2 linked regions of the Pseudoduganella dura genome follow. The protein of the gene in region 1 interacts with the protein of each later gene in a pairwise test. Links are inferred from orthologs where the notes say so. Each region holds a gene or a part of one and is shown in the gene's direction. Other genes may lie near its edges. The genes, in order: lysA and GJV26_RS28850.

Evidence for each region.
Region 2: the proteins of lysA (region 1) and GJV26_RS28850 interact in binary tests that used the Escherichia coli proteins (3 or more experiments, as listed by UniProt). The link is inferred for Pseudoduganella dura from one-to-one orthologs.

Annotation. Positions count from the first base shown.
Region 1 is NZ_WNWM01000002.1:2,612,169-2,627,055, forward strand. The notes cover bases 7,935-10,786. They hold lysA (diaminopimelate decarboxylase), read left to right. Parts: upstream 7,935-8,641; coding sequence 8,642-9,931; downstream 9,932-10,786. Other genes in these bases: GJV26_RS11415 (SulP family inorganic anion transporter), read left to right, coding at 7,935-7,968; cyaY (iron donor protein CyaY), read right to left, coding at 8,071-8,412; lptM (LPS translocon maturation chaperone LptM), read left to right, coding at 8,452-8,625; GJV26_RS11435 (transposase), read right to left, coding at 9,979-10,434; GJV26_RS11440 (IS4 family transposase), read right to left, coding at 10,391-10,786. In the rest of the region: GJV26_RS11385 (type IV pilus secretin PilQ), read right to left, coding at 1-702; GJV26_RS11390 (pilus assembly protein PilP), read right to left, coding at 699-1,253; GJV26_RS11395 (type IV pilus inner membrane component PilO), read right to left, coding at 1,250-1,903; GJV26_RS11400 (PilN domain-containing protein), read right to left, coding at 1,935-2,579; GJV26_RS11405 (pilus assembly protein PilM), read right to left, coding at 2,579-3,697; GJV26_RS11410 (penicillin-binding protein 1A), read left to right, coding at 4,039-6,375; more of GJV26_RS11415, read left to right, coding at 6,457-7,934; more of GJV26_RS11440, read right to left, coding at 10,787-11,173; protein-methionine-sulfoxide reductase heme-binding subunit MsrQ, read right to left, coding at 11,376-11,999; protein-methionine-sulfoxide reductase catalytic subunit MsrP, read right to left, coding at 12,027-13,007; c-type cytochrome biogenesis protein CcsB, read right to left, coding at 13,114-14,265; GJV26_RS11460 (cytochrome c biogenesis protein ResB), read right to left, coding at 14,319-14,887. UniProt on the Escherichia coli protein: Specifically catalyzes the decarboxylation of meso-diaminopimelate (meso-DAP) to L-lysine. Is not active against the DD- or LL-isomers of diaminopimelate.
Region 2 is NZ_WNWM01000002.1:6,681,590-6,696,522, forward strand. Bases 7,089-9,986 are described here. They hold GJV26_RS28850 (response regulator transcription factor), read left to right. Parts: upstream 7,089-8,141; coding sequence 8,142-8,831; downstream 8,832-9,986. Other genes in these bases: GJV26_RS28840 (hypothetical protein), read right to left, coding at 7,089-7,288; GJV26_RS28845 (Spy/CpxP family protein refolding chaperone), read right to left, coding at 7,308-7,943; GJV26_RS28855 (HAMP domain-containing sensor histidine kinase), read left to right, coding at 8,833-9,986. Also shown: GJV26_RS28810 (aminotransferase class I/II-fold pyridoxal phosphate-dependent enzyme), read right to left, coding at 1-513; GJV26_RS28815 (hypothetical protein), read right to left, coding at 523-2,733; GJV26_RS28820 (hypothetical protein), read right to left, coding at 2,752-4,041; GJV26_RS28825 (hypothetical protein), read right to left, coding at 4,047-4,799; GJV26_RS28830 (hypothetical protein), read right to left, coding at 4,819-5,472; GJV26_RS28835 (intradiol ring-cleavage dioxygenase), read right to left, coding at 5,662-6,558; more of GJV26_RS28840, read right to left, coding at 6,623-7,088; more of GJV26_RS28855, read left to right, coding at 9,987-10,377; dcd (dCTP deaminase), read right to left, coding at 10,455-11,021; GJV26_RS28865 (alpha/beta fold hydrolase), read right to left, coding at 11,118-11,957; GJV26_RS28870 (C1 family peptidase), read left to right, coding at 12,561-14,477; GJV26_RS28875 (protease inhibitor I42 family protein), read left to right, coding at 14,520-14,825. UniProt on the Escherichia coli protein: Response regulator member of the two-component regulatory system CpxA/CpxR which responds to envelope stress response by activating expression of downstream genes including cpxP, degP, dsbA and ppiA.

The DNA of each region.
Region 1 (14,887 bases):
CACGCGCGTGACCGGGGTGCCGAAATCGGTCACGTCGAGCCGGCGGCGCAGCGTTTCCGGCACGGCCGTCTTCAGGAAATCGACGGTTACGCCTTGCGGGCCCTGCTTCACGTCGACGGCCACCGCGTTGTTCGGCAGGTCGACGACGATGCGGCCTTCGCCGCCGGTACCGCGGCGGAAATCGATCGCCCTGAGCACCGGCTTGCCGGGCGCCTTCGACGGCGCATCCGCCGCCGGACCCGCCGGCAACCGGGCCGGTGCGGCGGACACGGGCACACCGCGCGCATCGAGCGCGGTGGCAACGCCGCCCGTCCCCTCGATCGTCAGGATCACGTTCCTGCCCTCCACCGCGGTGGCGTAGTTCAGCGCGCGCTTGAGGTTGAACACGAGCCGCGAGCGGTCGCCCGCCTGCACCGCGTTCACGCTGCGCAGGTCGCCCACCTCGATGTCCTGCGCCGTCTTGCCGGTGGCATTGCTGGTCTGGCCGAAGTCGAGCGCGATGCGCGGCGGGTTCGCGGTGGCGAAGCCGGCCGGTGCCCGGTCCGGCGCATGGTCGAGCGCGATCTTCACGATCACGTTCGTGCCCTGCCGGCTGGCGGTCACGGATTCGATCGCATTGCCCCCCTGCGCGTGGGCCAGCGCGGCGGCACCGGCCAGCGCCAGCGCGGCGCCGAGGCGGCGCATGGTATCGGTTGCGATCATTGCTTGTTCTCCTGGCTTTGCTGCAGTTCCAACGTACTGGTGCGCTCGATCCATTCGCCGCTCGCATCCTGTACCGTTTCCTTCACGTTGACGGAAGTCTCCGTCACCGACGTGATCACGCCGTAGTTCTGGCCCAGCCGCTGCCCGGTGCGCACCTGGTGCACCGACTGGTCGATCTGCAGCAGGGCGAATATGGCGCGACCCTTCTGCAGCATGCCCACCATCCGCATCGTATCGAGGGGAAAGCCCTCGAGCGGCTCCTTGCGCCGGGCGGTGTCCGGCGCGGCGCCGGTGCCGGGGCGCGCGGCATCGCCGCCGGCCAGCAGCTTGTTCGGGTTGAACGGGTCGGGCCCGCCGGCCGACGCGTAGGCGAACGGCACGAAGGTCTTCGGCTCGACCAGCGGCTTGACGGCCACGCGGGTGGTGGCGTCCACTTCCTTCATCCACTGGCGCACTTCCTGTTCGTCGCGGTCGCCGCAACCGCCCAGCAAGCCGGCCAGCGCCAGCACCAGCATCGGTGCCCCGGCGGTCGGCGAAATCCCGTGCTTCATTTCTTCGCGCCCTTCTTCTCGGCGGCCGCCTTCTTCTGCGCGGCCACTTCTTCCTGGTCCAGGTAACGGAAGGTCTTGGCAATCGCATTGAGCGTCAGCGTGCCGTCCTTGTTGGTCACCAGTTCCATGTTGTTCAGCGTGACGATGCGGGGCAGGTTCGCCATGTCGCCGGCGAACGCGCCCAGGTCGTGGTAGTTGCCGGTCACCTTGATGTCGATCGGCAGTTCGGCGTAATAGTCCTTCACCACGACCTGGCCCGGCTTGAACAGCTCGAACTGCAGGCCGCGGCCCACGCCGGCCTGGTTGATGTCCGACAGCAGCGCCGCCATCTCGGCCTTGCTCGGCAACTGCTTTTCCAGCCGTACCACGTACTGGTCGACCTGCGACTTCTGCGCCGTCAGCGCATCGAGGTTGATCGCCTGCGCGGTCTTCTGGCGGTACTGGTCGCGCAACTGCAGCTCCTGCGCCGCGCCCGCCTCCTGCTCCTCGAACTGGGTGCTCCAGTAGCCGAAGTACCCCAGCACCAGCACGCCGAGCGCCACGCCGATGCCGCACAGGATGCGCGGCGCCAGCGGCCACTGGCCGGGGTGCACGCCGTTCAGGCCGTGGAACTGGGCGCCGAGCGAGCCCGCCAGCCGCCGCATGTCCATCCCCTTGTCGATATCCTTGCCGGTTGCCATGTCAGATCGCCTTCGCGGCCGGTGCCGGCGTGCCGGCCTTGCCGCCGCCGTGGTTGTCGTTGCCTTCGTCCTTGCTTTCTTCCTTGTCGCGCGGCCGCTTGATGCCCACGATGAGCGAGAATTCCACGACCTTGCGCGGGTTCTTCGCCTGGCCGATCGTGCCGGCCTTCACTTCGATCAGGTCGGGGCGTTCCAGCCACGGCGAAGCGCTCGACAGGTTGCGCAGCAGCCCGGACACCCGTTCCTGCGATTGCGCGTAGCCGTCGACCGCCACGCGCTGCCCATCCTGCCGGAAGCCCTTCAGGTACACGCCCTCCGGCGTCTGCCGCACCAGTTCGTCGAGCAGGTAGACGGGCTGGTTGCGGTCGCCCTGCAGGTCCTCGACGGCCTGCTGGCGCGCCTTCAGCGCCTCGATCTCCTGCTTCAGCGTGGCGATGCGGGCGATCTTCACGTCCAGCGCGGCGATCGAATCGCGCAGCAGCGCGTTGCGCTGCTCCTGCACGGCCAGCGCGCGCGCGTTGTAGCCGCCCACCAGCAGCACGATGCCGATGCCGATCAGCGCCGCCAGCACCAGCAGCGCCACGAATGCCGCCTTGCGCTGCTTGCGCTTTTCCTCGCGGTGCGGCAACAGGTTGATGCGAACCATCAGTCGAACCTCCTCAGCGCGAGGCCGCAGGCGACCAGGTAGGCCGGCGCGTCGGCGCGCAGCTGCTGTTCGCGCACGCCGGGTGCCAGCGCCATGCCCTGGAATGGCGAGATCACGGCGCCCGGGATACGGGTGCGCGAGGCCACGATATCCAGCAGGCCGGGCAGCAAGGCGCAACCGCCGGCCAGCAAGACCTGGTCGATCTTCGTGTAGGGCGTGGAGGTGAAGAAGAACTGGATCGCGCGGGTGACTTCCAGCGCGGCCGATTCCAGGAACGGCTGCAGAACGTCTGCCGCATAGCCGGCCGGCAGGTCGCCCCCCTGTGCGTTCGCCTGCGGTGCATTGACCTGGGCTGCGTACGATTTCTTGCGCGACTCGGCTTCCTCGAACGCCAGGCCGTAGGCGCGCACGATATCCTGCGTCAGCGAGTTGCCGCCGAACGGCTGCTCGCGCTCCCACAGCGTGACGCCGTCCTGCATCACCGAAATCTGCGTCATCGATGCGCCGATCTGGAACAGCGCGATTACCTGCCCCTTGCCGCCGCCGGGCATCTGCGCGGTGACGCGCGCGGCCGCCGCGCGTGCCGCGTACGATTCGATATCCATCACCGAAGCCTTCAGGCCCGATGCCTCGGCCACGGCGACGCGATCCTCGATCTTTTCGCGACGCGCGGCGGCGAGCATCACCTCGATGTCGTCCTGCGAGCTGGCCACGGGGCCGATGACGTCGAAGTCCAGGCTCACGTCGTCGAGCGCGAAGGGAATGTACTGGCTGGCCTCGGATTCGACCTGCACTTCGAGCTGTTCTTCCGACAGGCCGGCGGGCAGCACGATCTTTTTCGTGATGACGGCGGCCGGCGGCATGCCCAGCGCCGCGTGGCGCGCGCGTGTGCCGCTCTTTTTCAGCAGGCGGCGCACGGCGTCCACGACCTGGTCCAGGTTCTCGATGTTGCCATCGGCGACCGCGCCGCGCGGCAGCGGCTCGACCGCGCAGCGCTCCACGCGCAGGCCATCCTTGCCGGCATCGGCGAGTTCGACCAGCCGCACGCCCGAACTGCTGATGTCGAGCCCCACGAGCGGCGGCGTGGCGCCACCGAACAAGGACTTCAAGTCTGGCATCATCGATGCATTCCCCGCCCGATGCGGCAAAGAGTCCGCTCCGGAATAATTGGCATAAAGTGAAAAAACCGTTTGAAAACCGTCACTTGGAACATAAATACCTGACGGCAAGATGGATGCTAGCAATTCCGCGAGGCAACTGTAAAGATATTTCCGCACGGCACTATGACTTTCATCTGCCCACCCGCCTGCAGAGTTTGCGGACTGTATAGCCGTGCCGATAACAGAGTTGTCGGCTTGGTCATGCGCCGCGGGGGCGGCACAGAGGGCAGGCCCGGGAAGCGTGCCCGCCAGGACGCGTCGCTTATAATGCGTGCACAAAATTTCAAAGGTTTACCCGCATGACTCCTCCGAACAACGCTTCTTCCAAAAAGTCCAAACCCAAGTCGCCGAAGAACTACCTGCTGCTGGCGCTGGGCTCCGTGGCCGGGCTGGGACTGGTCGCGGTGCTGCTGGTGGTCTTCGGGCTGGCGCTGGCCTACCCGAGCCTGCCTTCGCTCGATACGCTGACGGATTACCGGCCCAAGATGCCGCTGCGGATCTATTCCGCCGACAATGTGCTGATCGGCGAATTCGGCGAAGAGCGCCGCAACCTGGTGCGCTTCAAGGACATCCCGGACGTGATGAAGAAATCCGTGCTGGCGATCGAGGATGACCGCTTCTACGAGCACGGCGGCGTCGACTACCTGGGCATCCTGCGCGCGGCCGTGCACAATGCCACCGGTGGTGCGCGCCAGGGCGCCTCGACGATCACGCAGCAGGTGGCGCGCAACTTCTTCCTCTCCAGCGAACAGACGCTCAAGCGCAAGGCGTATGAAGCGCTGCTGGCCTGGAAGATCGAGCAGAACCTGACGAAGGACCAGATCCTCGAGGTCTACATGAACCAGATCTACCTGGGCCAGCGCGCCTATGGTTTCGCCTCGGCGGCGCAGATCTATTTCGGCAAGAACCTGCACGACATCACGATCGCCGAGGCGGCCATGCTGGCCGGCCTGCCGAAGGCCCCTTCCGCGTACAACCCGGTGGTCAACCCGAAACGGGCAAAGACGCGCCAGCAGTACATCCTGCAACGGATGGCGCAGCTGGGCTACATCACGCCGGCGCAGTATGAAGAAGCCAGGCACGAACAGCTGAAAGTAAAGACCGACAGCAGCGAGTTCGGCGTGCATGCCGAATACGTGGCCGAGATGGCGCGCCAGCTGGTGTACGAACAGTTCAAGGAAGACACCTACACGCGCGGCCTGAACGTGTTCACGACGATCACGAAATCGGACCAGGATGCGGCCTACCTGGCACTGCGCAAGGGCGTGATGGACTACGAGCGCCGCCATCCCTACCGCGGTCCGGAAGCCTACGTGGACCTGCCGCGCGAGCGCGCCGAAGCCGACGAGATCATCGAGACCGAACTGGCCGAGCACCCGGACAGCGACGACATCGTGGCCGCCATGGTGCTGTCGGCATCGCCGACGAAGGTGACGGCGATGACGGCATCGGGCGAGGAAATCACGATCACCGGCGCCGGCCTGTCGATGGCCAAGGGCTGGCTGGCCGAGAAGGCCGCGCCGAACCGCCGCGTGCGCCGCGGCGCGGTGATCCGCGTGATGCAGGAAGAGAAGGATTGGCAGATCACGCAGATGCCGGAAATCGAATCGGCATTCGTGGCCGCCAGCACCGAGGATGGCGCGATCAAGGCGATGGTGGGCGGCTTCGACTACAACCGCAACAAGTTCAACCACGTGACGCAGGCGTGGCGCCAGCCGGGTTCGTCGTTCAAGCCGTTCATCTATTCGGCCTCGCTGGAGCGCGGCCTGTCGCCGGCGACGATCATCAACGACGCGCCGATCTCGTTCGACGCCGGCCAGACCGGCGGCCAGGCGTGGGAACCGAAGAACTACGACGGCCGCTACGAAGGCCCGATGACGATGCGGCGCGGCCTGACGAAGTCGAAGAACATGATCTCGATCCGCATCCTGCACAAGATCGGCGCGAAATACGGCCAGGAATACACCACGCGGTTCGGCTTCGAGGCCGACAAGAACCCGCCCTACCTGACGCTGGCGCTGGGCGCCGGCGCCGTGACGCCGCTGCAGATGGCCGGCGCCTACGCCGTGTTCGCGAATGGCGGCTACAAGGTCACGCCCTACCTGATCTCGAAGGTCACCGATGCCAACGGCCGCGTGCTGTCGCAGGCCGCGCCGGACCGCGCCGGCGTGGAAGGCAACCGCGTGATCGACGAGCGCAACGCGTTCCTGATGGACTCGATGCTGCGCGACGTGGCGCGCTACGGCACCGCCGCCAAGGCCCAGCAAACCCTGAAACGCCCCGACTTGGCCGGCAAGACGGGCACCACGAACGATTCGATCGACGCCTGGTTCGCCGGCTACCAGTCGAAGCTGGTGGGCATCGCGTGGATCGGCTACGACCAGCCGAAGAACCTGGGCAACCGCGAAACGGGCGGCGGGCTGGCGCTGCCGATCTGGATCGGCTACATGCAGAAGGCGCTGAAGTCCATCCCGGTCGAGGAGCGGCCCGTGCCGGATGGGATCATCATGGCCAACGGCGAGTATTACTATGCCGAGAACCCGCCGGGCGTGGGCGTGGAAAGCCTGGAAGGCGCTTCGCGCGGCACGCCGGAAGAAGAAAAGGCGCGCGACGCCGTCAAGAACGAGCTGTTCTAAGCCAGCAACGCAAAACCGGGGACGTGCCTGCCGGGAGCCATCGCTCCCGGCAGGCACGTCCCTCTTTTTTATATATCGGGCATGACCTTGTCGAAACCAACACCCGCGCAATTGCGCACCGATGTCCTTTCCGGCATCACCGTCTCCCTCGCGCTCGTGCCGGAGGCGATCGCCTTCGCGCTGCTGGCCCGGGTGAGCCCGCTGACGGGCCTGTATGCCGCGTTCATCGTGTGCCTCGTCTCGGCCGCGCTGGGCGGCCGGCCGGGCATGATCTGCGGCGCCGCCGGCGCGCTGGCGGTGGTGATGACCGGCCTGGTCGTCAGCCACGGCGCCGAATACCTGTTCGCGGCGGTGGTGCTGATGGGCGTGTTCCAGCTGCTGTTCGCCGCGTTCAGGCTGGGCAAGTTCATCCGCATGGTGCCGCACCCGGTGATGCTGGGCTTCGTCAACGGCCTGGCGATCGTGGTCTTCATCGCCCAGTTCGGCCACTTCAAGGCGAACGGCCAGTGGCTGCAGGGCACGGCGTTGTGGACGATGCTGGCGCTGGTGGCGCTGACGATGGCGATCATCTACGCGCTGCCGCGGCTGACGAAGGCGGTGCCGGCGTCGCTGGCGGCGATCCTGGTCGTGTCAAGCCTGGTGGCGGCGCTGGGCATCCACACCAGGACGGTCGGCGACATGAGCTCGATCGCCGGCGGCCTGCCCTCGTTCCACGTGCCGCAGGTGCCGCTGACGATGGAGACCTTGGCGATCGTGCTGCCGTACTCGCTGATCCTGGCCGCCATCGGGCTGATCGAAACGCTGCTGACGCTGAACCTGATCGATGCCATCACCGATACGCGCGGCAGGCCGAACCGTGAAAGCATGGCGCAGGGCCTGGCCAACATCGCCAGCGGTTTCTTCGCGTCGATGGGCGGCTGCGCGCTGGTCGGGCAGAGCATGATCAACATCGACAACGGGGCGCGCCACCGTATCGCCGGCATCACGGCGGCGCTGTTCCTGCTGGGCTTCATCGTGCTGCTGTCGCGCTGGATCGAGATGATCCCGCTGGCGGCGCTGGTGGGGCTGATGGTGGTCGTCTGCGAAAAAACGTTTGCCTGGGGCAGCCTGCAGACGCTGCGCAAGATCCCGCGGCAGGATGCGGTGATCGTCGTCGGGGTCACCGTGATCACCGTGCTGACGGACCTGGCGGTGGCCGTGCTGGCCGGCGTGGTGTTCGCGGCACTCGTGTTCGCCTGGCAGCATGCGAAGGAAATCCGCGCCGCCATCTCGACGGATGCGCGCGGCTGGAAGGTGTACACGCTGAAGGGCTCGCTGTTCTTCGCATCGACGGCCAACTTCGCCGCGCTGTTCGACCCGAAGAACGACCCGCAGCACGTGGTGATCGAATTCCGCGACGCCAGGGTGGTGGACCACTCGGCCGTGGAAGCGATCGACACGCTGGCCACGCGCTACCAGCAGGCCGGCAAGACCCTGCACCTGCGGCACCTGAGCCCGGACTGCCTGGAAATCCTCGGCAACGCCAAGGCGATGGTGGAAGTAAACGAGTTCGAGGACCCGCATTACCACATCGCCGATAACCGGCTAGGCTGACCGAAAAAAAACCGGTGACAGGCTTCGGTTTTTTTGAAATGTTCCAGTTTAATAGGAGCCTGTCACCGGTTTTCCGGCAATGTTGTCGCCAGCCGCCTTGCGTTACGGATTCTCGCTGACGATCACCGGCGCGCCGCCCGACTGCTCGGTGGCGATCCGCGACAGCGCATCGAACAGCTCGCTGCCGTCGCGCGAATTGATCCACCGGCCGTCGACGCGGCGGTAGTGGAAGCCGCCGGAACGCGCGGCCACCCACAGTTCCTGCATCGCGGCCTGGCTGTTGACGATCACCTTCGAGCCGTTGTGCAGGAACTCGATCTCCAGCACATTGCCGTTGCGGCTGCATTCGACATCGAGCCGGTTGTCGTCGTTCAGGCGGTCCAGCGCGGCTTCGATGGCATTGAGCGTGCTGTCGGCCAGGTCCAGGAATTCGGTTTCGGTCATGCTACACTCCAAGGGTTCTGTAATAACGAGATTCTAATCGTGAAGTCCACTCCAGCGCTTCTCTTGATTGCCGTTTTGCTCGCCGGTTGCGGCCAGACCGGCGCCCTGTACCTGCCCAAGCCGCCCGCCAAACCGGAAACGGCGGCCGGCAAAGCCGGCGTGGCGCCCCCTTCCGCCCCGGTTCCTTCGACTCCTCCCGCTTCACAACAGTAGACCATCCAGCAGATCCATGTCCCACTTCGACTACCAGAACGGCGTGCTGCACGCCGAGGGCGTCTCATTGCCCGCCATCGCCGAAACGTTCGGCACGCCGACCTACGTGTACTCCAAGGCCCAGCTGCTGGATAACTTCGACGCTTACGCCAACGCCTGCGCCGGCCGCGATGCGCTCGTGTGCTATGCGATGAAGGCCAACTCGAACCTGGCGATCCTCGACCTGCTGGCCCGCCGCGGCGCCGGCTTCGACATTGTTTCCGGCGGCGAGCTGCTGCGCGTGATCGCCGCCGGCGGCGATCCGAAGAAGGTGATCTTCTCCGGCGTGGGCAAGAGCGTGGACGAAATGCGCCTGGCGCTCGGCCACGACATCCTGTGCTTCAACGTGGAGTCGATCCCCGAACTGCACCGCCTGAACGACGTGGCCGGTTCGCTGGGCAAGAAGGCGCGCATCTCGCTGCGCGTGAACCCGAACGTGGACGCGAAGACGCACCCCTACATCGCCACCGGCCTGAAGGCCAGCAAGTTCGGCGTGGCGTTCGACGATGCGCTGGCCACCTACCGCACCGCGGCGCAGCTGCCGAACCTGGAACTGGTCGGCATCGACTGCCACATCGGCTCGCAGCTGCTGGACGACACGCCGCTGCTCGAAGCGCTGGACCGCCTGATCGAACTGATCGACACGCTGGCGGCCGAGGGCATCCACCTGCACCACCTGGACGTCGGCGGCGGCCTGGGCATCGACTACGGCGTGGCCGGTGAAGACCAGCCGGCACCGGCAGGCGACTACGTGCGCCGCGTGTTCCAGCGCGTCGAGGCGTGGCGCGCCGCAAGGCACGATGGCAAAGGCATCAAGGTGATCTTCGAGCCGGGCCGCTCGATCGTCGGCAACACCGGCCTGCTGCTGACGAAAGTGGAATTCATCAAGCACGGCGAGGAAAAGAACTTCTGCATCGTCGACGCGGCGATGAACGACATGGCCCGCCCCGCGCTGTACCAGGCGTGGATGGACATGCAGCCCGTGGTGCGGCGCGAGGCGCAGCGTCAGAACGCCGGGGCCGTGTACGACGTGGTGGGCCCGATCTGCGAATCCGGCGACTGGCTGGCGCGCGACCGCGAACTGCCGGTCGAAGCCGGCGACCTGCTGGTGATGAAGACCGCCGGTGCCTACGGCATGACGATGGCCTCCAACTACAACACCCGCGGCCGCGCGGCCGAGGTGATCGTCGACGGCGGCCAGGTGCACCTGGTGCGCCGGCGCGAACTGCCGGAAGAGCTGTTTGCGCTGGAATCGGTGATCAAGTAAGAAGCCGCCCCGAAACGCTTTCCAGAAAATAGGGACGGACCCTGAGCCTACCCCTCGAATTCCCAAGTGCGGACCATCGAAACGAGTTCGATAAATGCATATTTGATGGCCGATGGGGAGAGTCTGGGTCGACGATAGTCGTCGACCCAGTGCATTGCCAACGAGAAGATTGAAAGGCAGCTGCCTGCCTTGGGATGGCTGCCGTAGTGGACTTCATAGCCAGCCGCTCGTGCCGCTAAGCCGATCAGCCATAAGGCATAAGTGAGCAATGCACCGATTAGTAAAAGTGCCGCCAGACGAAGCAGGCTTGTAGTCTGGCTATGTCGCAGTGCCATTCCCCATTTGGCATTCTTCAGGTCGCGGAAAGTCTGCTCGATTTGCATGCGCCCAGAGTAAATTTTGATGATGTCGTCTGCACGAAGCTGTGCCAGTGCTGGCGAAACGGCGAGTAGCCAAGGCTCACATTGGGCAGCGCTGTTTTTCTTGCTGTGGCGCGCGCGCAGGTTGACCGGATTTCGTCAAGCAATGCCGTCCTTTCGATTTGGACTTGTATAGCACTAATCGGCAGTCGACAGGGTTGGAGCGGACATGAAAAAAATAGCCCAAATCGCGCGCTTTTGCGGTAGCTCTTGAGTACAAGCTTTTGCAGCCGAACCAGTCGTTGCCGTTCTGTTGGCACACCAAATCACGGTTGCGTATCCGTCCGACCCAGCCAAAGCCGAGCTGATTGAGCGTTTTAAACCACGTAGCACGAAATCCTGCATCGGTGATGATGATGGCGCGACAGTGCGCTGGCAGGATGGTTTTCAGGGTCTTCATGAAGCACTTATGGACCAAAGATGCCGCGAGCCTCTCCTGAGGGTGGACCTCCTCGTAGAGCGTAAAGGCGCGTCCTTCGATGATGGCTGCTGCACGCAGCAATTGAGCACTGCCATCTGCGCGAATTTCTGACCAATCTACTGCTACCTGCACGTATTGCCTGGATTGAAGAAGGCGTTGGCTCATTGCTCGGTATATCTGCACCCGCTCTTTGGCCAGATGGGGATTGCTCAGCAAACGGTCACAGCACTTGATGCGATGCCGAAGACTTGTTTGTGACCTGAGCTGCTTACCGATGCGTACAACGCCCAGCCCGGCACGAGCTGCAGCTTGCACAATTTGAGCTAGGCAAGCTCGGCGTTTAGCGTGAATTGATGGGCACTCCTGCCCCAACAATCGTTGTATGATTTGGCGTGCATGCATGGTCCGTGCCTTTCATTTGCAGTTTGGTCGCTACGAATGAAAGGGCTAACACGGCCATGCATGTGCCGTTTTTGGGATTGAAGTTAACAGCTTCCCATATGGTTTACAACAAAAATTTGAGGGGTAGGCTCAGGGACGGACCCTGTTTTACAGGAAATTTCCTGTAAAACAGGGTCCGTCCCTAATTCTTTGTTCCTGATTTTCAGGCGCTGGCGCGAGCCGGCGCCCTGCTTTTCTGCCGGGCCCACCACACCCGCGCCAGCAGCAGCGCGGCGACGATCGCGGCGAACAGCAGCGGCTGCGCGAGATCGTTCTTGGCGGCCTTCATCCACCAGTAGTGCAGCACGCCGAGCGGCGTGGCCACGTAGACCAGCCGGTGCAGCCACAGCCAGCGCTTGCCGCCCAGCCGTTTCACCATCGCGTTGGTGCTGGTCAGCGCCAGCGGGATCAGCAGCACGAAGGCGGTGAAGCCGACCAGGATGAACGGCCGCTTGGCCACATCCTTCAGCATGGCCGCCACGTCGAAGAAATGGTCGAACCACAGGAACGTGGTGAAGTGCAGCAGGCCGTAGAAGAACGCGTACAGCCCCAGCATGCGCCGCAGCTTCAGAACCCAGTTCCACTTCGCCAGCCGCCGCAGCGGCGTCACGGCCAGCGTGATGCACAGGAAGTACAGCGTCCAGTCGCCGGTCGAGTGCGTGATGTACTGCAGCGGTTCGACCAGCGCATCGGTGAACACCAGAACCACCAGCCGGGCCAGCGGCACCAGCGCCAGCAGGTGCACCAGGGCCTTGATCCCGGCAAGTTGTAGGGCGGATGGCTGCATCAGAACGCTCCCATCAAAATTCTCCCGTCAGAACCATTTCTTCAGATCCATGCCGGCGTACAGCGACGCCACGTCGTTGTAGCCGTTGAACATCAGCGTCTTGCGCTTGCGCGACAGGAACGAATCCTCGCCGATGCGCCGCTCGGAGGCCTGCGACCAGCGCGGGTGATCCACGTCGGGATTCACGTTCGAGTAAAAACCGTATTCGGACGGCGCCGACTTGTTCCACGCCGTGCGCGGCATGTCGCGGGTAAAGCGGATCTTGACGATCGACTTGGCGGACTTGAAGCCGTATTTCCATGGCAGCACCATGCGCACCGGCGCGCCGTTCTGGTTCGGCAGCACGTCGCCGTACATGCCCAGCGTGAGCAGCGCCAGCGGGTGGTTCGCCTCGTCGAGGCGCAGCCCTTCCACGTACGGCCAGTCCAGCACGCGGCTGTTCACGCCCGGCATCTGGCGCCGGTCCGCCAGCGTGGTGAACTCGACATATTTCGCATTGCCGGTGGGCTCCACGCGCTTGATGATCTCGGAGAACGAATAGCCCACCCACGGGATCACCATCGACCACCCTTCCACGCAGCGCAGCCGGTACACGCGCTCCTCCAGCGGCGCGAGCTTGAGCAGCGAGTCGATATCGAGCGTCATCGGCTTTTTCACCTCGCCCTCGATCGCCACCGTCCACGGCCGCGTACGCAGCGTGTGGGCGTTCTCGGCCGGATCGCTCTTGTCGGTGCCGAATTCGTAGAAATTGTTGTAGTTGGTCGCATCCTTGCGCGGCGTCTGCTTGTCGAGCGCCGAATAGGAGGGATTGAGCTTCGCCGCGAGCTTGCCTGGCGTCGTGCCCTGGGCGAAGGCCTCGCGCGTCAGCATCTCGATCAGCGCGCCGCTGGCGATCGAGCCGGCGGCGACCTGGCGGATGAAGCTGCGCCGTGCCTCGAACACGTGGCGCGGCGTGATTTCCGATGAAAACGGCAGATCGATGCCGTTGGGGGAACGTTTGATCAGCATGACGGCTCCGGATGGGTAAGGTCGATGAACATGTACTGCGACCTTACACCAATCCCGGCAGCCTTTCGTTTACGACAGAATTAATTGCCTGTCGGTACAGCGCATTTTACAGGTTGCCGTAGGAATGCAGGCCCGACAGGAACATGTTCACGCCCAGGAAGGCGAACGTGGTGACCAGCAGGCCGACCACCGCCCACCAGGCCGCCACGCGGCCGCGCAGGCCCGACATCAGCCGCATGTGCAGCCATGCCGCGTAGTTCAGCCACACGATCAGTGCCCAGGTTTCCTTCGGGTCCCACGACCAGTAGCCGCCCCAGGCCTCGGCCGCCCACAGCGCGCCCAGGATCGTGGCGATCGTGAAGAACGCGAAGCCGGCCGAGATCGACTTGTACATCACGTCGTCGAGCAGTTCCAGCGACGGCAGCCGGTCGACCAGGTAGCCGTGCGATTTCAGCAGGTAAGCCGTGCCCACCATCGCGGCCAGCGCGAACGTACCGTAGCCGATGAAGTTGGCCGGCACGTGGATCTTCATCCACCAGCTCTGCAGCGCCGGTACCAGCGGCTGGATCTCGTGCGCATCGCGCGATACCGTGTACCACAGCAGGAAGCCGACGGCCGCCGAGATGATCAGCATCACGAACGCGCCCAGCTGGCGGGTGGCGTAGCGCTGCTCGTAATACAGGTGGAACATCGCCGTGATCAGGCAGAACAGGATAAACACTTCATACAGGTTCGAGATGGGAATGTGGCCGACATCCGCGCCGATCAGGTACGACTCGTACCAGCGCACCATCATCGCGGTCCAGCCCAGCAGCATGCCGCCCCAGCACAGCCGGGACCCGATCGCGCCGCCGGCCGGCGAGCGTGCCGCCAGCCCGATCCAGTAGAACAGCGTGGACAGGAAGAAGAACACGCTCATCCACAGCACCGCGGACTGGCTCGACAGCATGTAACGGAGCCAGAAGCGCTTCTCGGCCGCCGCCAGGTCGCCGCCGTACATGGCGATCGCGCCGAGCGCCAGCAGGGCGATCGCCAGCATCAGGGGGCGCACCGGCTTCCAGTGCCAGCCCAGCGCCGCGAAGGTGGGCACGGCCAGCAGCAGGATCGCCTTTTCGTAGCCGTCCATCCAGGCGCCGTAGCGGTTCAGCGCGAACAGCGCGCCGGCCAGCAGCGCCAGCCCGAACAGCCAGTCGAACGGCGACAGCCGGCGGAAATAGCCGGGGGTGGCCGTGTAGGGTTGGTGTTGTGTGATGTCCATCGTCATTCTCCAGCTCGTGGTTTCCTGCTCGCGGGTGTCCGCTGCCGGTCAGCTTACGCCGTTTGCGGCAGCTTTTGCTTCAGTTCTTCGAATTCGCGGTCGAAGTCGAGCGTGCGGCGCTGCGTGCTCATCGCCATCAGCGCGTGCGCCCCGCCCGTTTCCTGGCCGGCATCGGCACGGATCCAGATCCACAGCCGCCGCTCGCGGATGTAGAACATCGCGAACACGCCCAGCACCAGCAGCAGGCAGCCCAGGTAGACCACCGACTTGCCCGGCGAGCGCGTCACCTGGAATACCGACGCCTTCACCTGCTCGAATTCGTCGAGCTGCAGGTACACCGGCGCGCCGTAGAAGAAGCTGTCGGACAGGCCGTTCATCGCCAGCTGCAGCCAGCGCGCATGGGCTTCGTCCGGCGCGATCGCCGCCAGGCCGTCGCGCTCGCGCGCCACGGCCCACAGTTCCCACAGCGTGCCGTTGAGGATCTTCATGAAGATGTCGGCGGCCTTTTCCTGTTCCGCCTGCGGCACCTTCTCGAGGAAGCGGCTGACGGACATGTAGCCGCCCGCATCCTTGTCGCCGGCGAAGATCTCCAGGCTTTTCAGGGCCGACAGCGCCAGTTGCG
Region 2 (14,933 bases), 4.1 Mb from region 1 along the record:
GCGCGCCGCCAGCGCCGCATAGCGCGCCAGCGGCGGCGGGCCGGCGCCGCCCGGGCAGTAGCCGTCCGCCAGGATCAGCGGCCGGCGGCCCAGCCCGCGTGCCAGCAGCGCCAGCCGCTCGAGCTCGGGCAAGGCGCCGCTGCGGAACGCACGCAACGGCAGGCCCAGGCCGGCCGCGCGCTCGGCTCCCCAGCGCGCCACCGGGTAGGCGGCGCCGTCCACCAGCACCATGTAGCGCCGCCGGCCCCGCGCATCGGCCCGCTCATCGAGCTGCTGTCGTGCCAGCACGCCGAACAGGTCCCAGAACAGGTGCAGCGTGGAGGGCAACAGCGTCGCTGCCGCGCAGCCCTGCAGTCGCGCCAGGTCGCGCGCCACCGCGCGGGCGCCCGGTACTTCTGCCAGAGCCGCCGGTTTGCCCAGCGTGAGCGCCGGCCAGTCGTCCAGCGCGGCGCGCCCGTGCCGCAGGCCCAGGTACAGCGCGCTGGTGAAATCCGCCGCCGCGTCCGCGCCCACCCCCGGTGCTCACACGGCCGTGCGCTGCTGCTGCGCCAGGCGCTGCCGCAGCAGGACCGAAGGCAGCGTGGCTTCCTCGGCCGGATTGGCCGCATCGATCGACAGGTCGACCCCGGTGGCGGCGCGGTAGGCGTGGATATAGCCCTGCGCCTGCGGCCGCCAGAAACGCGCCCAGTTGAACGCCTGCGTGGCCTCGTACACATCGCTCCAGTGGCCGAAGCGGATCGACAGCAGCAGCTGCTCGCCGAAGATCGCCAGGTTCCGGAAGTGCATCACGCTCGTGTCGCTCCACATCTGCAGCTTCTTCATCGCGTCCACCCGGTCCATCCACGGTTCCGGGTAGGCCACCATCACGCGCGTGGGCAGGAACTCGCGGAACTCGGGCCGCGCCAGCAGCCATTGCTGCATCAGCATCTCGATCCGCGCCGTCGACGGCAGGTCGCCGTACTGGTTGTGCGCGCCCTGCGACAGGATCAGGTGCACTTCCTTCAGCGCATTGAGGATCGGGAACGCATCGGCCTTCACGGTGGTGTCGTCGTCCTGCCGGTAGAACGACGTGAGGAGCCGGAGCAGGTGGTGGAACGCTTCGAGGAACTTCGAACGGCTGTCGGCCGGCCGCATGTTGCGCACCGCCTTCCCGTCCAGCCGGATACCGTAATGGTGGTCGTACTCGTAATTGCGCCGCACCACCGTGAGCCGGTGCTGTTCGTCCTGCGTGTATCCCCACAACAGGTTGTTCAGCGGCCGCAGCATGTCGATCTCGGTGTTGGCCAGCGGGTCGGTGGCCAGCGGCGAGCGCAGGTTCTGGAAGCGCTGCGTGATCACGTTCATCGTCTGCACCAGCATGCCTTCTTCCTGCCAGTAGCTCCAGATCAGTTCGATCAGGCAGGGGTTCGACAGCCGGTCCTGGATGATGCCGAAGCACAGCTCGGCTTCCTCGCAATGGGTCGTGCTCGGCACGATGATCGGCACGTCCGGCAGCTTGCGGCGGATCACGGCGAGGTAAGGCAGCATCTCGGTGCCGCCCACCGACTCCAGGTAATCCTCGATAAGCGTGTCGCGCAGGTTGCCGGCCGACGGAATGTCGCGCCGGTCGAGGTAGGCGTTGTCGTTGACCGGATCGAAGGCATACGGCTCGCGGAACACGCCGCAGTTCACCATCACGAAGGCCTCGGTGGCGGCCTTGAGCACGCGGTAGGCTTCGGAATCGGTGAACGGCAGCGCGCGGCGCGTCTTCAGCGACTGGAAAACCGAGGCCTTCTTGCCGAAGCGCGAGCGCTCGAACGGCGCTCCGGCCGCGTCGGCGGGCGGCACGCAGAACAGCTGGTCGAGGAAATCCATGTAGTTGTTGAAGCCCAGCGCCTCGGTGCTGTTGCGGATCAGCGTCCACAGCGCCAGGTCCGGCGTGGCTTCCGTTTCGGTGCGCGACAGCGACACGCCGATGTTGCCGGAGATCGGCTGCGCCGGCCGTTCCTCGGCATTGAATTCGCCGTTCACGGCCAGCATGGCGCCATTCGGAATGTTCGCCCCCACCCTGTGCGGCGTGCCGGTGATCAGGCCGGCGCGCCGGGCGAACACGAGCCGGCCCGTGAACTGGTACCGGCCCGGCTTGCGGATCAGCAGGCCGGCGGCATAGGCGCCGCCGGACTCCGGCTGCCACGTGCCGTCCGCCTCGAGCCCCACGCGGTCGCTGACGGCGCTGCCGCTGCCCTGGAAGGTCACGGTGGCGATGGCGTGGTTGCCCACGATCGCATCCTTGGTGCGCTGCGCCGCGCCCGGGGATTCGAAGTCGAACGTGACCTGGGGTCCGATCGGCAGCCGGATCGCCAGTTTCAATACCTGTTCGGCGCCCACCAGGCCGCCGACGTAGCGGTAGACGTTGGGGCCGTCGGCCGGCGTCACGTGATCGTACAGCGCGAAATACACGTCGGGCTCCAGCCCCTCGAACGTGACGATGCCTTCCGGCCCGGTCCGTTCGTCGATCAACGCCTCGTGATCCTCCGGCCGCCAGTTGTTCCAGTCATCGACGGTCCAGCTGCGGAACACGCCCGCATCGAGGTCCCGCGCACGGAACAGCCGCAGCGTGGCGCCCACCAGCGGCCGGCCGGTCACCTCGTCCATTACGCGCACCTCGATCGCGCCGCTGCCTTCCACCACCGCCACCACCGTCACGGCGGTCACCGCGGCAGGGGCCCCTCTCGCCATTTTCCTCGTACTCATGTCGCTCTCCTAGAAAGGTCATTCACCTGTCGTCCGCGCCGTTGCGCCGTTCTCGAGCGCGCCCCGCATCGCCCAGTGCGTGAGCAGGCGCGCCAGCAGCACGCTCTCGTCTTCCGGTGCCAGCAGGCCATCCGCGCGGGCCTGGCCGATCACTGCCAGTACCAGCGAAGGCGCGCTGTCGTACATGCGCTGCGGCGCCGCGTGCCACCAGCGGTAGAGCCGCGCCAACCGCGCCGGCTGGCGGCCCCCCACCGCCATCGCTTCCGCCAGCGAGGCGCCGCGCAGCGCGCGCGGCCGGTGCTGGGCCAGCAGCCCCGCCATCGCGGGCAGGCTGGCCGTCAGCTGTTCCAGCAGCAGCCGGTCGCGCGCCGCCAGGCCGTCGAGCGGATAGAAGCTGTCCCACAGCCGTTCGATGCGCGTCCACTGCGGATGCGGATACAGCAGCCGCCCCAGCGCGCAACTGAGCTTCACGCGCAGCCACGGCACCGGGTGCGGGTCGTCGCCGTTGAGCCGGAATACGAACACGCGCGGCAGCGACAGCACGCCGATCAGCCCCAGCGTGGCAACCACGCCCACCCGCGCCAGCGACCAGAAATCGGCCACCACCTCGGAGATCCAGCGCTCCCACAGCTGCCAGACGACGGCCGGGCCGCTGCCGCCATGCTGCAGCGCCTGCAGCACCGGCCGCAGCGAACCGACCAGATCCAGCAGCGCTGCGCCCTGGTGCCCCACCTCGTGCACCAGCGACGAGGCGATGCTGCTGCCGATCATCCGTTCGCGCGGCACGCGGATGATCGCGACCGGGTTCTCGCCGCCGCCGGGCAGCCGCGTGCGCGCCCGCCGGATCGCCGCGCCCGGGCCGCGGTCCAGGTAGCACACCAGCGGCGGACTGTCGAAGTAGCCGCCCGGCAGTTGCAGCGCGTCGCGCGATACCGCGTCGAGCCCCGCCAGCCAGATGCCGTTGCCATGCTCGCTGCGCTGCGTGACGACATCGATGAACAGGTCGAACTGCGTCAGCGCGGCATTGAATTTCAGGCGCAGGAAGGTGAAGCGCCGCTGCGCGTCCGCCACCGATACCCGGTTTGCCGCGGGGCTTTTCAGCCAGCCCAGGAAGCGCCGCACCATCGCGCGCAGCTCGCGCCGCCCCAGCGTGAGGTGCCGTTCGATCGCCGCCTGCGCCGCCGCGGGCAGCGCGGCCGCCGGCACCATCGGCTCGATCAGCACGAACGGCTGCATGCGGTCGACACGGTTCAGCAGCGAGCGCGCCTCCTGCGCCAGCATCCACGCCGCATAGGTACCGATGGCCATGGCCGTCACACGCCGTACAGCACGATCTTGCGGCCCTGGCGCATCCAGCGCCCGCTGCTGGCGCCCCGCCCGCCGTAGCCGCCACCGCGGTTCTGGCCGGAAGACTGGCCCCCCTGGGCGCCCCCCATGCCCTGCCCGCCCCGGCCCTGCCCCTGCCCCTGGCCTTGCCCTTGGCCCTGGCTCAGCAGGCCGGGCGCGAACTGCTTCGCCGCGGCGGTGGCGGCCGCCTGGGCGATCTGGCGCGGGTCGCCGCCTTTCGCCTGGGCGGCGCGGTTGACGGTATCCGCCGCGATCTTCACGAAGGTCTTGGCGCCTTCGAATTCACGGTCCTCGCCGGACATTTCGCCTTCCGCTTCCAGCCCCAGCGCGCCGCCGGCCGCCGATGCCAGCCCGCTGCCGATCTTGGCGCCCAGCGGACCGCCGAAGTAGCCGCCGATCGCGCCGCCGGCCAGCGGCAGCGCCTTCTTCGCCACGCCCTTGAGCACGCCGCCGACCGCCTGGCCGACCGGCGACTTGATGATGTTGCCGGCCACCGACGCGGCCTTTTTCAGGAAGCTGCCGAGGAACTGGTCCAGCTCCTGCTCGTTGGAGACCGACAGTAGCTCGTTGGCCAGCTCCATTTCGTCGGCCTCGGACAGCAGGCCGCCGCCTTCGCCGGTCCATTCGCCCTGGCCGAATTCGTACTGTTCCATTTCGTAGCCGCTGCCACCGCCAAATTCCTGGCCGAATTCCAGGGTCGTGCGATCGAGGTCATGCATGATTAGCTCCCGTTGAAAGTCAAACATCAAATCCGGAACGGTCATGCCGCCCCGCCTGCAAATCGATGGTCTGGATGCGCGGCACGGCCTGCGGCCCCGCCGCGCGCTGCCGCAACAGCCCGGGCGCGTTGCGGCGCGCCGCCTGCATCAGCGCGCGCTGCGCTGCCTGGCTTGCTGCCCGGTTCGCGGCCTGCCCGCCCTGCTCCAGGGGCGACTGCCCGGCACGCGCCAGCGCCGTCTGCGCCGCGTCGGCGGCCAGCCGCACGAAGTGCCGCGCCAGTTCGAATTCCTTGTCTTCGGGGGAAAGCCCCTCCAGTTCCAGCCCGAACACGCCGGACGCCTTGCGTTTCAGGTCGGCCGGCGCGCGCGTCGCGTTCAGCGGAAAGATCATCCGCGCCGCGCGGTGCAGCACGCGCAGGACCGGTTCGCGCAGCGCCCGCTGGTGCGCATCGGCGGCGGGCCCCACCAGGTCGGCCAGCACCGGCGCCAGTTCGTCCGCGCTGCGCGCCTCCAGCAGCCGGGCGGCGAAATCCATTTCGCCGTATTCGTTTCCGGCAATGCGGTCGGCAATGCGCTCGCGCCACGGCGCCGCGGTCTCGCCTGCGGCCGGCAATTCCAGTTCCGGCCTGAAATCGAGCAGCCGGCGATCGGCGGGAGGACGGGCTTGTTCCATGGTGGTCTCCGCGAGGGGTGCGGCCCCGTGCCGCACGTACACGGGTAAGTGCAAGCGGCGTGCCAGGAGTTTTGCGGGGAAGGATGCCGGGTGGCGGCGAAAAGCGGTTCGCCCCGCGGGATACGCGGGGCGAAAGCGGCGAAGCGATGTTCGCCGGAAGGGGTGCCGGGCCTTTGGCCCGTCAGGTCATCAGGCGATGACCGCGACCGTCAGCGTGGCCACGTAGCCGTCGGTGACGTTGCCCGTCACCGTGGCAAGCTGCAGCGAATAGCCGTCGCTGAAGACGTTGTCGGTCGCGAAGCTGATCTGCGCGAGGTTGCGCACGCTGGCGCTGTAGCCGGAGGTGGCATACACCTCGTTGCAGGCGGCTAGCGGGAACGCGAACTGCGACGTCTTGATGCGGTTCGACGCGCTCGATGCCTTGGCCAGGCTGGAATACACCTCGAAGTGCACGTGCGGCATGCGGCCCGAATAGCAGGCCGGGAAGATCGTGGTGAACGTCACGTCCCCGTTGGCATCCGTCTCCTGCACGCCGCGCAGATAGTTCTGGTTGGTCACGCCGCTCGAATACAGCGAGTAGTTGCCGTCGCGGTCGCAGTGCCACAGGTACACGGCGAACGCGTTGGCCGATGCGCAGCTGTTGTTGGCGTTCACGATGTGCAGCTTGATCGTCAGCGGCACGCCGGCCGCGGTGCCGCTCATGCTGCCGAAGCTGCTGCGGATGTCGCTGCGCACCACGCCGCTCTGCGTGAGCACGTTGACCACGCCGCTGCTGTTGCTGTTGGTGCCGTCGGCCGGGTATGGGCCGCCGGTTTCTTCCGGGATCACCGAGCAGCTTCCCGATGTCGTGGTGGTGGTCGTGCCGGTGGTGGTGCCGGTGGTGGTGCCCGTCGTGCCGGTCGTGGTGGTGCCGGTCGTGGTCGTGCCGGTGGTCGTGCTGGCTGAGGTATCGGAAGACCCGCCGCATCCCAGGATGGGCAGCGATGCCGCGCTGGCCAGCAGCCAGCGCAGCGACCGGCGCCGGCCGGTGGTGGTGTTCAGCATCGTCTGCAGGTCTTCTTCCAGGCTGTGCCCGTGATGTGCCATGGCTTGCTCCTAGTGGTCTCGTTGCTGTTGTGTGACGCTTGCCGTGTCGCTGATCCAGCGATACTCAGGCGGTGGTATTGATCAGGTTGCCGGCGCTGCCGGCCGACGGCAGCCTGGACGACAGCGTCTGCAGGAAGCTGGACAACTTCGACGAGGCATCGCTGCCGTCTCCGCCAAGCGCCGTGAGCAGGCTCTTGAATGAGCTCTGCAGCGCGGCCGTGCTGTCGGAGGCCTCGGTGCCGGCGACGCTGTCGGTACTGGCGGCGCTTTCCGTGCCGCCAGTACCATCCTCCAGCGACGAGATCAGGCTTTGCAGGTCCGATGCCAGCTTGCCGGGCCCGCCGCCGAGGTCGGGCCCGCCCTGCGGCGGCTCGCCATATTGCGCCGCACTGTCCGTGCTGCCGCTGTTCTGCGCATGCAGCGCGCCCATCAGGTTCTCGAGGAAGCTGCCGAGCGCCTGCGCCTCGCTGTCGGTACCGGTTTCGCTGGACTCGCTTGTGCTCGTGCTCGTACCCGAGCTGGCCGATGTCGAACCGGTGTCATCGGTACCGCCGATGCCGACGGATTTCAGCGCGTCGGCGATCGCGCCGAGCAGCCCGCCTCCGTCGCCGGGCGGCGGTGGCGGCATCTGGCTGCTCTGGCGAGTGGCCGTCGTCGACGACGTGCCGGACAGGCGGCTGGCATAGGACAGCTGGCTGGCCGCGCCGGCGGTCAGGGAGTTGATCGTCATGATGGTGGCTCCGGTTCGGTTACTGGACGGTGGCGGGTGACGGTTCGCGGCCCGGTTCGCGACCTGGTTCGCGATCTGGTTCGCGGCCCGGCTCGCCGCGAGGCGGACGGCCGCTCCTGCGCTCCTCGAGCGACTTGCGCTGCCCGGCGGTCAGCACGCCCAGCACTTTCTGTTCGGTGCGCAGGTGCGACAGCGTGATATTGGCATCGGCCTGCGCGGCCGCCTGCGCCAGCCTGACGGCGGCGCCATCGTCGTATTTCGCAGCGCGATGCAGTTCGAACAGGGCGCGGTCGGCCTTGTCGCGTGCCTTGTCCTGCTCGCGCAGGTACGGGATCTGGCCGTGCACGATGGAGAAGATCTTGTCCTGTTGCGCTTCGGTCAGGTCGATGCCGCGCAGGTACGGCGGCACGCCGTCGAAGCCGGGGCCGGGGCCGAAACCGGGACCGCGGCCGGGACCGCCGCCACGCGGGCCATCGCGCTCGTCACCGGCCTGCTGCGCCGGGCCGCGGCGTTCGTCGGCGCGCGGGCCGGCATCGGGCTTGCGGCCGGGTGCGCCGGGCGCTTCGTCGCCGGCGATGTCCGCCATCGCCGCCAGCGGCAGGGCCAGCACGGCGGCGAGCAGGAGTCGTTGCAGGTCTTGTTTTGTATTGTTCATCAGCGGTCCTTGTAGTCGGCCATTCGTGATCGGCCATTCTTGTACTGTGGAGCCGCCATTCTGTTGCCGCCCTGTGTAAAGGGCGGTTAGAGGCAGGTAAAACGGTGTAAAGACCGCGGCTGTAAAAGCGGGTAAAACGGCGCCGGGCACGGGAGCGCTTTGCTATGATGGCTGGATTCGTACAATGAAAATGGCATGATGAACAAGGTTTTGCTGATAGACGACGATGTCGAACTGGTCTCCATGTTCCAGGAATACCTGGAGCAGGAGGGCTTCGAAGTGAAAACGGCGCACGACGGCGAAGCCGGCACCGCCGCCGCGCTGACGGGCCAGTACGCGATCGCGATCCTGGACGTGATGATGCCCCGCATGAACGGCCTGGAAACGCTGCGCCGCATCCGCGCTGCCAGCCGGATGCCGATCCTGATGCTGACGGCCCGCGGCGACGACACCGACCGCATCGTCGGCCTGGAACTTGGCGCGGACGATTACGTGACCAAGCCGTGCACGCCGCGCGAGCTGACGGCGCGCATCCGCGCGATCCTGCGCCGCACCGCCGGCACGCCGCTGGACCAGCTGGCATCGGCCCCCCTCGTGGTCGGCCAGCTGACGATGTGGCCGGAACAGCGCCGCGCCACCTGGAGCGGCGCCACGCTGGAACTGACCAGCACCGAATTCAACCTGCTCGAAGTGCTGGCGCGGAACGCGGGCAAGCCGGTCAGCAAGAATATCCTGTCCGAACAGGGGCTGGGGCGGCCGATGGCGCGCTTCGACCGCAATATCGACGTCCACCTGTCCAGCCTGCGCCACAAGCTGGGCACGCTGGCCGACGGGCGCTCGTGCCTGCAGACCGTCTACCGCATGGGTTATCAGCTGATCAAGGATTGACGTGGGCCGCCTGTTCTGGAAGTTCTTCCTGTCGATCCTGCTGGCGCAGGTGGCGGCCACGGTGGGTATCGGCGGCGCCCTCTGGCTGAAGAACCGTGCCGCCGAACAGGACAAGCGCCCCGCCATCGATGTCAGCCCGCCCGCCGCGATGGCGATCGAATCGGCCGCCGCTACGCTGGAGTTCGGCGGGCCGCAGGCGCTGACCCGGTTGCTGGAGAACATGGACCGCCACCGCGTATTCGCCGTGGACGACCTGGGAAAGGAAATGCTGGGCCGCATCGTCAACCCGGTGCACGTGGCGGCGGCGCGCGCGGTGCTCGAGAAGGGCGACACCCGCGTGGTGCGCCGCATGACGCTGCCGAACGGCCGGCATTACCTGCTGTTCCTGCCCGCGCAGGACCGCATCGCCGCCATGAACCCGAACGATGCACGCCCGCTGCTGGCCGGCGCCGGCATGCCGATGCCGGACATGATGCCGAACACGGGCCCGCAGCGCGGCCCCGGGCCGCAGGCCGGCAGTGTTCCCGGCTCTGGCTCCTACGGCGCGGCGCCCCGGCCCGGCGACGGCGCACCCGGCGGCAACCCGGTGTTCCGGTTCGATCCCGGCCCGGGCCCGATGGGGCCCGACGGCCCGCGCGGCCGCTTCCAGCCCCTGACACCGTTCATTCCGCTGGCCGCCGCCCTGGCGGCCAGCCTGCTGTTCGCCGCCCTGCTGGCCTGGTATTTTTCCCGCCCGATCCGCTCACTGCGGCAAGCCTTCGAGGCCGCGTCGCAGGGCGACCTCGCGCCGCGCTTCGCCGATGCCGCCGCCGGCCGCGGCGACGAATTGACCGACCTGGGACGCGACTTCGACCGCATGACGGCACGGCTGCGCAGCCTGATGGATGGCCAGCGCCGCCTGCTGCACGATGTCTCGCACGAGTTGCGCTCGCCGCTGGCGCGGCTGCAGGCCGCCATCGGCCTGGCGCACCAGAACCCGGCACGGATGGCGTCCTCGTTCGAGCGCATCGAGCGCGAGAGCGTGCGCATGGACAAGCTCGTCGATGAGCTGCTCACATTGTCGCGCCTCGAGGCCGGCGCCCTGTCCGGCTCGCGCGAGGAAATCGATGTGGCCGAACTGCTGCACGGGATCGTCGGCGATGCGCAGTTCGAGGCGGCCGCGCAGGGCCGGACCGTGACGGCGCGCGGCACCGCGGACGTGGTGCTGCTCGGCCAGCCCGACCTGCTCGCCCGCGCGATCGAGAACGTGGTGCGCAACGCGATCAAGCACAGCCCCGAGGGCGAGACCATCGTCGTGGAAAGCCTGGCGCAGGAAGGCACGCTGCATGTGCGGGTGCTCGACCGCGGGCCCGGTGTGGCCGAGCAGGACCTGAAGACGATCTTCGAGCCGTTCTTCCGCAGCAGCGGCACCGAAAAGGATGTGGAGGGGCATGGCCTGGGGCTGGCGATCGCCCGGCAGGTGGTGCAGCAGCACGGCGGCACGATCGGCGCGGTCAATCGCGATGGCGGCGGGCTGTGCGTGGAGATCGCGGTGCCGCTGGTGTGAGCGGCAAATGCGGTGGTGGATGAACAATGGCGCCGTCGGCGCCATTGTTCATTGCGGATTCAACGCTTCCCGGGCGGTTACGCCTTCGGCAGCGTGACGCCGCGCTGGCCCTGGTACTTGCCGTTGCGGTCCTTGTATGAGGTTTCGCATACTTCGTCGCTCTCGAAAAACAGCACCTGCGCGCAGCCTTCGCCGGCGTAGATCTTGGCCGGCAGCGGCGTGGTGTTCGAGAACTCCAGCGTCACGTAGCCTTCCCATTCCGGCTCGAACGGCGTGACGTTGACGATGATGCCGCAGCGCGCATACGTGGACTTGCCGAGGCAGACGGTGAGCACGTTGCGCGGAATGCGGAAGTACTCGATCGTGCGCGCCAGCGCGAACGAATTCGGCGGAATGATGCAGACATCGCTCTTGATGTCCACGAACGAGTTCGAATCGAAGTTCTTCGGGTCGACGATCGTGCTGTTGATGTTGGTGAAGACCTTGAACTCGTCCGCGCAGCGGATATCGTAGCCGTACGACGAGGTGCCGAACGAGATCACCTTGCGGCCATCCACTGAGCGGACCTGCCCCGGCTCGAAGGGCTCGATCATTCCGGTCGATTCGGCCATCCGGCGTATCCATTTATCGCTTTTAATCGTCATCGCAAAGGCTTCAATTCTGTTGGTGGGTGGTGCGGCGCCGCCGCGTGGCAGCGATTTTACGCGATCGGCCCGGTCACTGAAAAGTTTTGCAGCGGATTATGCAGTTTGCAACCGTTGCGCCGTCTCGCACAGCGCCAGCTCGCCGCCGATCAGGTCGCACACCATGTCGCGCACCGCCTGCGCCGTGAGCACCGGGAATTCCATCGGGAACAGGTGGCCGCCCGGCATCAGCCGGAAGTTGCGGCCCACCAGGGCTTTCGTGGCCGTCAGGCCCGCCTGGCGGTTCTCGATCGAGATACGGCCGGCCAGGTAGCCCACCGGTACCGGGAACTCGCCTGCGACCAGGTGGCCGATATGGTGCGGCAATGTGCGGTACACGGCCGTTTCCGCTTCGCGCGAAAAGCGCAGCTGCACCCCTTCAGGATGAGGGGCGAGGCCCGCGTGCAGGTAATCCTGCAGCACGCCGGGCGCCCACGCCGCGAACAGCTCCTTGCTGGCGAAGTGGCGCAGCGCGTCGGCCTCGCCCGGCCACACGTTACGGCGCCGCATCGACAGGCGCGACGGCGAATAACGGTCCTCGGCGCTGAAGCGCTTGACCAGCCGCCATGCGAACGCGCGCCAGCCCGCCAGCACCGGCGAATCGAGCAGCACCACGCAGCGCGCCAGCTCGGGGCGCTGCGCCGCCGCCATCAGGCTCAGCATGCCGCCCAGCGAATGGCCGACCAGGATCACCGGCTCCCCGCGGTAGCGCGCCGTGAGCTCGGCGACCAGCTCGTCCACCAATTTTTGCCAGCCGTCCTGCACGGGATAGGCCGGATTGTGGGCATGCATGTCGAGCGCCTGGACGTCGAAATCCTTGTCGAGCTGCTCGAAGAGCTGGCGGTAGGTCCCGGCGGGGTAGCTGTTGGCGTGGGCGAAGTGGAGGATCGGTTTCATTGTAGGCGGCGCTGGGAGCGCCTGGAATTGCGGGCGTGGGGAAAGTAGCGGGCGAAACTTAAGATTGCATTATTTTAATAATCTTAACACAGGAGAAATAACGGTCGGCGGATGTATCGGGATGGCGGCGTGCGCGAGACAATTACACGACGCTTTTCGGACATCCGGACCAATCTTTGTCCGTACTATCGACCCTGATCGAACGGTCCGGCAGGTTCGCCGCACCTTGCGGACGACCGCGCACGGGCCACGATCGATCAACGGTCCATGCGGCGGACGACATCGCGCGCAGGGACCTCGGCAGGCACGCGCGTGGAGCCCGCGCAAGTGCCCGCAGTATGTTGCCGCCCATGGCGAGGTGCCTACCACCAGGTATTTTCCGACGCACCTCCAGGCAGCGTGGAGCGAACTGCGTTGCACCATGCGGGATTCGGCACCGGTCCCCGGAGCGCCCGGAAAGACGAATCGTCGTCCTGTCGCCACGCTCGGCCGGACAACCGGCGCGGCAGGGCGCGTCGGCATGCACTGCGCTGCGCACCAACCTCTACCCACGCCTGGCAGCTTTCTGCCGCGTCATCGATTCCAACCTATGGAGCACACATCATGCCTGGACTTAACGTTTCGAATGTTCGTCACCTGCTCAACCTTGCCGGGAATCCGTGGTCGGCGCGCGAGAGCAGGATCACTGCGCTCGACGACGACGCGCGGCGGAGCCTGCTTGGCGTGCTCGTCGACCGCAGGCAACTGGCCGAACTCGCGCGCAAACCGCGGTTCGCCACCGCGATTGCCGGCCTGCCCGTCGCAATGGACTGGCGCAACGTCGGCGGCCGGAACCACATCTCTCCCGTCAAGGACCAGAAGCATTGCGGCGCCTGCGTGTCGTTCTGCGTGTGCGCCGCCGTCGAATCGGTCGTTTCCATCGCAACCGGGCAGATAACGGACCTGAGCGAGGCCGACCTGCATTTCTGCTCCAGCCACGGCGCCGGTTGCGGTGGATGGTGGCCCTCGGATGCCATCGACCAGGCCACGGCACGCGGCATACCGGTGGACGAACTCTTTCCGTACGACAGCGCCTTCGACGGCGCCGGCACGCCGGGTTGCCGCATCGATCCGCACCGGGAGGCGCGTTTATACCGGCCTTCCGGACAGTCAGTCCTGATGACGACGGCTGAACGAAAACAGTGGCTTTCGTCGCGCGGTCCGGTCTGTGCGGCGTTTCATGTCTACGACGATTTTTTCCTGGCCGGCACGGGGATCTACCGTCACCTGACCGGCAACCACGCCGGCTACCACTGCGTCGAGGTGGTGGGTTACTCCGACACGGACCGCTGCTGGATCGCCAAGAACTCATGGGGCCCCGACTGGGGCGATAGCGGCTTCTTCCGGATCGGCTACGGCGAATGTGGCATCGACGATACGAGCACGGACCGCGACCCGGACGGCTCGCTCAACCAGTTCCCGATGTACGGGATCGAAGGGGTGCAGATTCCCGGCGGCTGGCGCGGTTTCGAGCTGGCCCCGCAGGGCAGCGCCGCATTGAATGGCGGGCTCGCCGCCGTGACGCGGATCCCCGGCAGCATGGAGACGTGGTGGATCGGGGAAAATGGCTCGGTCCAGGCCGCTTTCTGGTACGACGGTGGGCAGTGGCAACGCTACGAACTCGCGCCGGCAGGCAGTGCGTCGCCCGAAGGTGCGATCGCAGCGGTATCGCGCATTCCAGGCAGCATGGAAACCTGGTGGATCGGCGCCAACGGCTCGGTGCAGGCAGCGTTCTGGTACGAAGGCGGCCAATGGACGCGTTACGAACTGGCACCGGCCGGAAGCGCCTCGCCCGCCGGTGGCATCGCCGTGGTGTCGCGCATTCCCGGCAGCATGGAACTCTGGTGGACAGGCGCGAATGGATCGGTGCAGGGCGCATTCTGGTATGAAGGCGGGCAATGGACGCGCTACGAACTGGCCCCCGGCGGAAGCGCGGCAGCGGACGGCGCGATCACGGTGGTGTCGCGCATCCCGGGCAGCATGGAATTGTGGTGGGTTACCGGGAATGGCTCGGTGCAGGCGGCATTCTGGTACGAGGGCGGCCAATGGACCCGCTACGAGCTTGCCCCGGCAGGCAGCGCGTCGCCGCAGGGAGGGATTGCCGCGGTATCGCGTATACCGGGGAGCATGGAGCTGTGGTGGACCGGTGCGAATGCCTCGGTGCAGGCCGCTTTCTGGTACGAAGGCGGCCAGTGGACACGCTATGAGCTGGCGCCCGCCGGCCACGCATCGGTCAACGGCGGCATTGCAGCCGTGTCGCGCATTCCGAACAGCCTGGAACTCTGGTGGATCGGCGGCGACGGCTCGGTGCAGGATGCTTTCTGGTATGAAGGAAACGCGTGGCAGCGATTCGCGCTGGCGCCGGCTGGCAGTGCATCCGCATCCGGCCGCATTGCTTCGGTCTCTCGTATCCCCGACAGCATGGAGCTGTGGTGGACTGGAAGCAACGGATCGATCGGCGACAGCTTCTGGTACCCATGACAGACTGCGGAAAACCGTCACCAGGCAACAGGGGAATGAGCGATGACACGACAACGCCCGGCGCTCACGATTGCCGCGGATCGGGACGGCAAGGCGTCGGTCGCTCTCCCGGAAGCCCCTGCCACTGGATATCGCTGGGAGCTGGAAGATGCGGCACTGGCCTGTCATGTTGCCGCTGCCACCTTCGCCGAGGAGGAAGGCAAGGCGCCTGGCGGTGCGGGCAACCGTGTTTTCAGCCTGGATCTCCAGGGCCGGGCCACCCTGGAGCTGGTTTTCATCCTGAAACGCGGCTGGCGCACGGAGGCCCTCGAGCGCCAGGGGGTTACCGTCAGCCAGCATTCGCCTTGACGGCGCGCGGGATGCCCGGTGTGACACGGCGATGCGGCAGGCGCGTCGGCGACGCTGTGCGGCAGTCGTCCAGCGGATCTCCAGCCGCCCGATAGCGCCTGCCGTCGC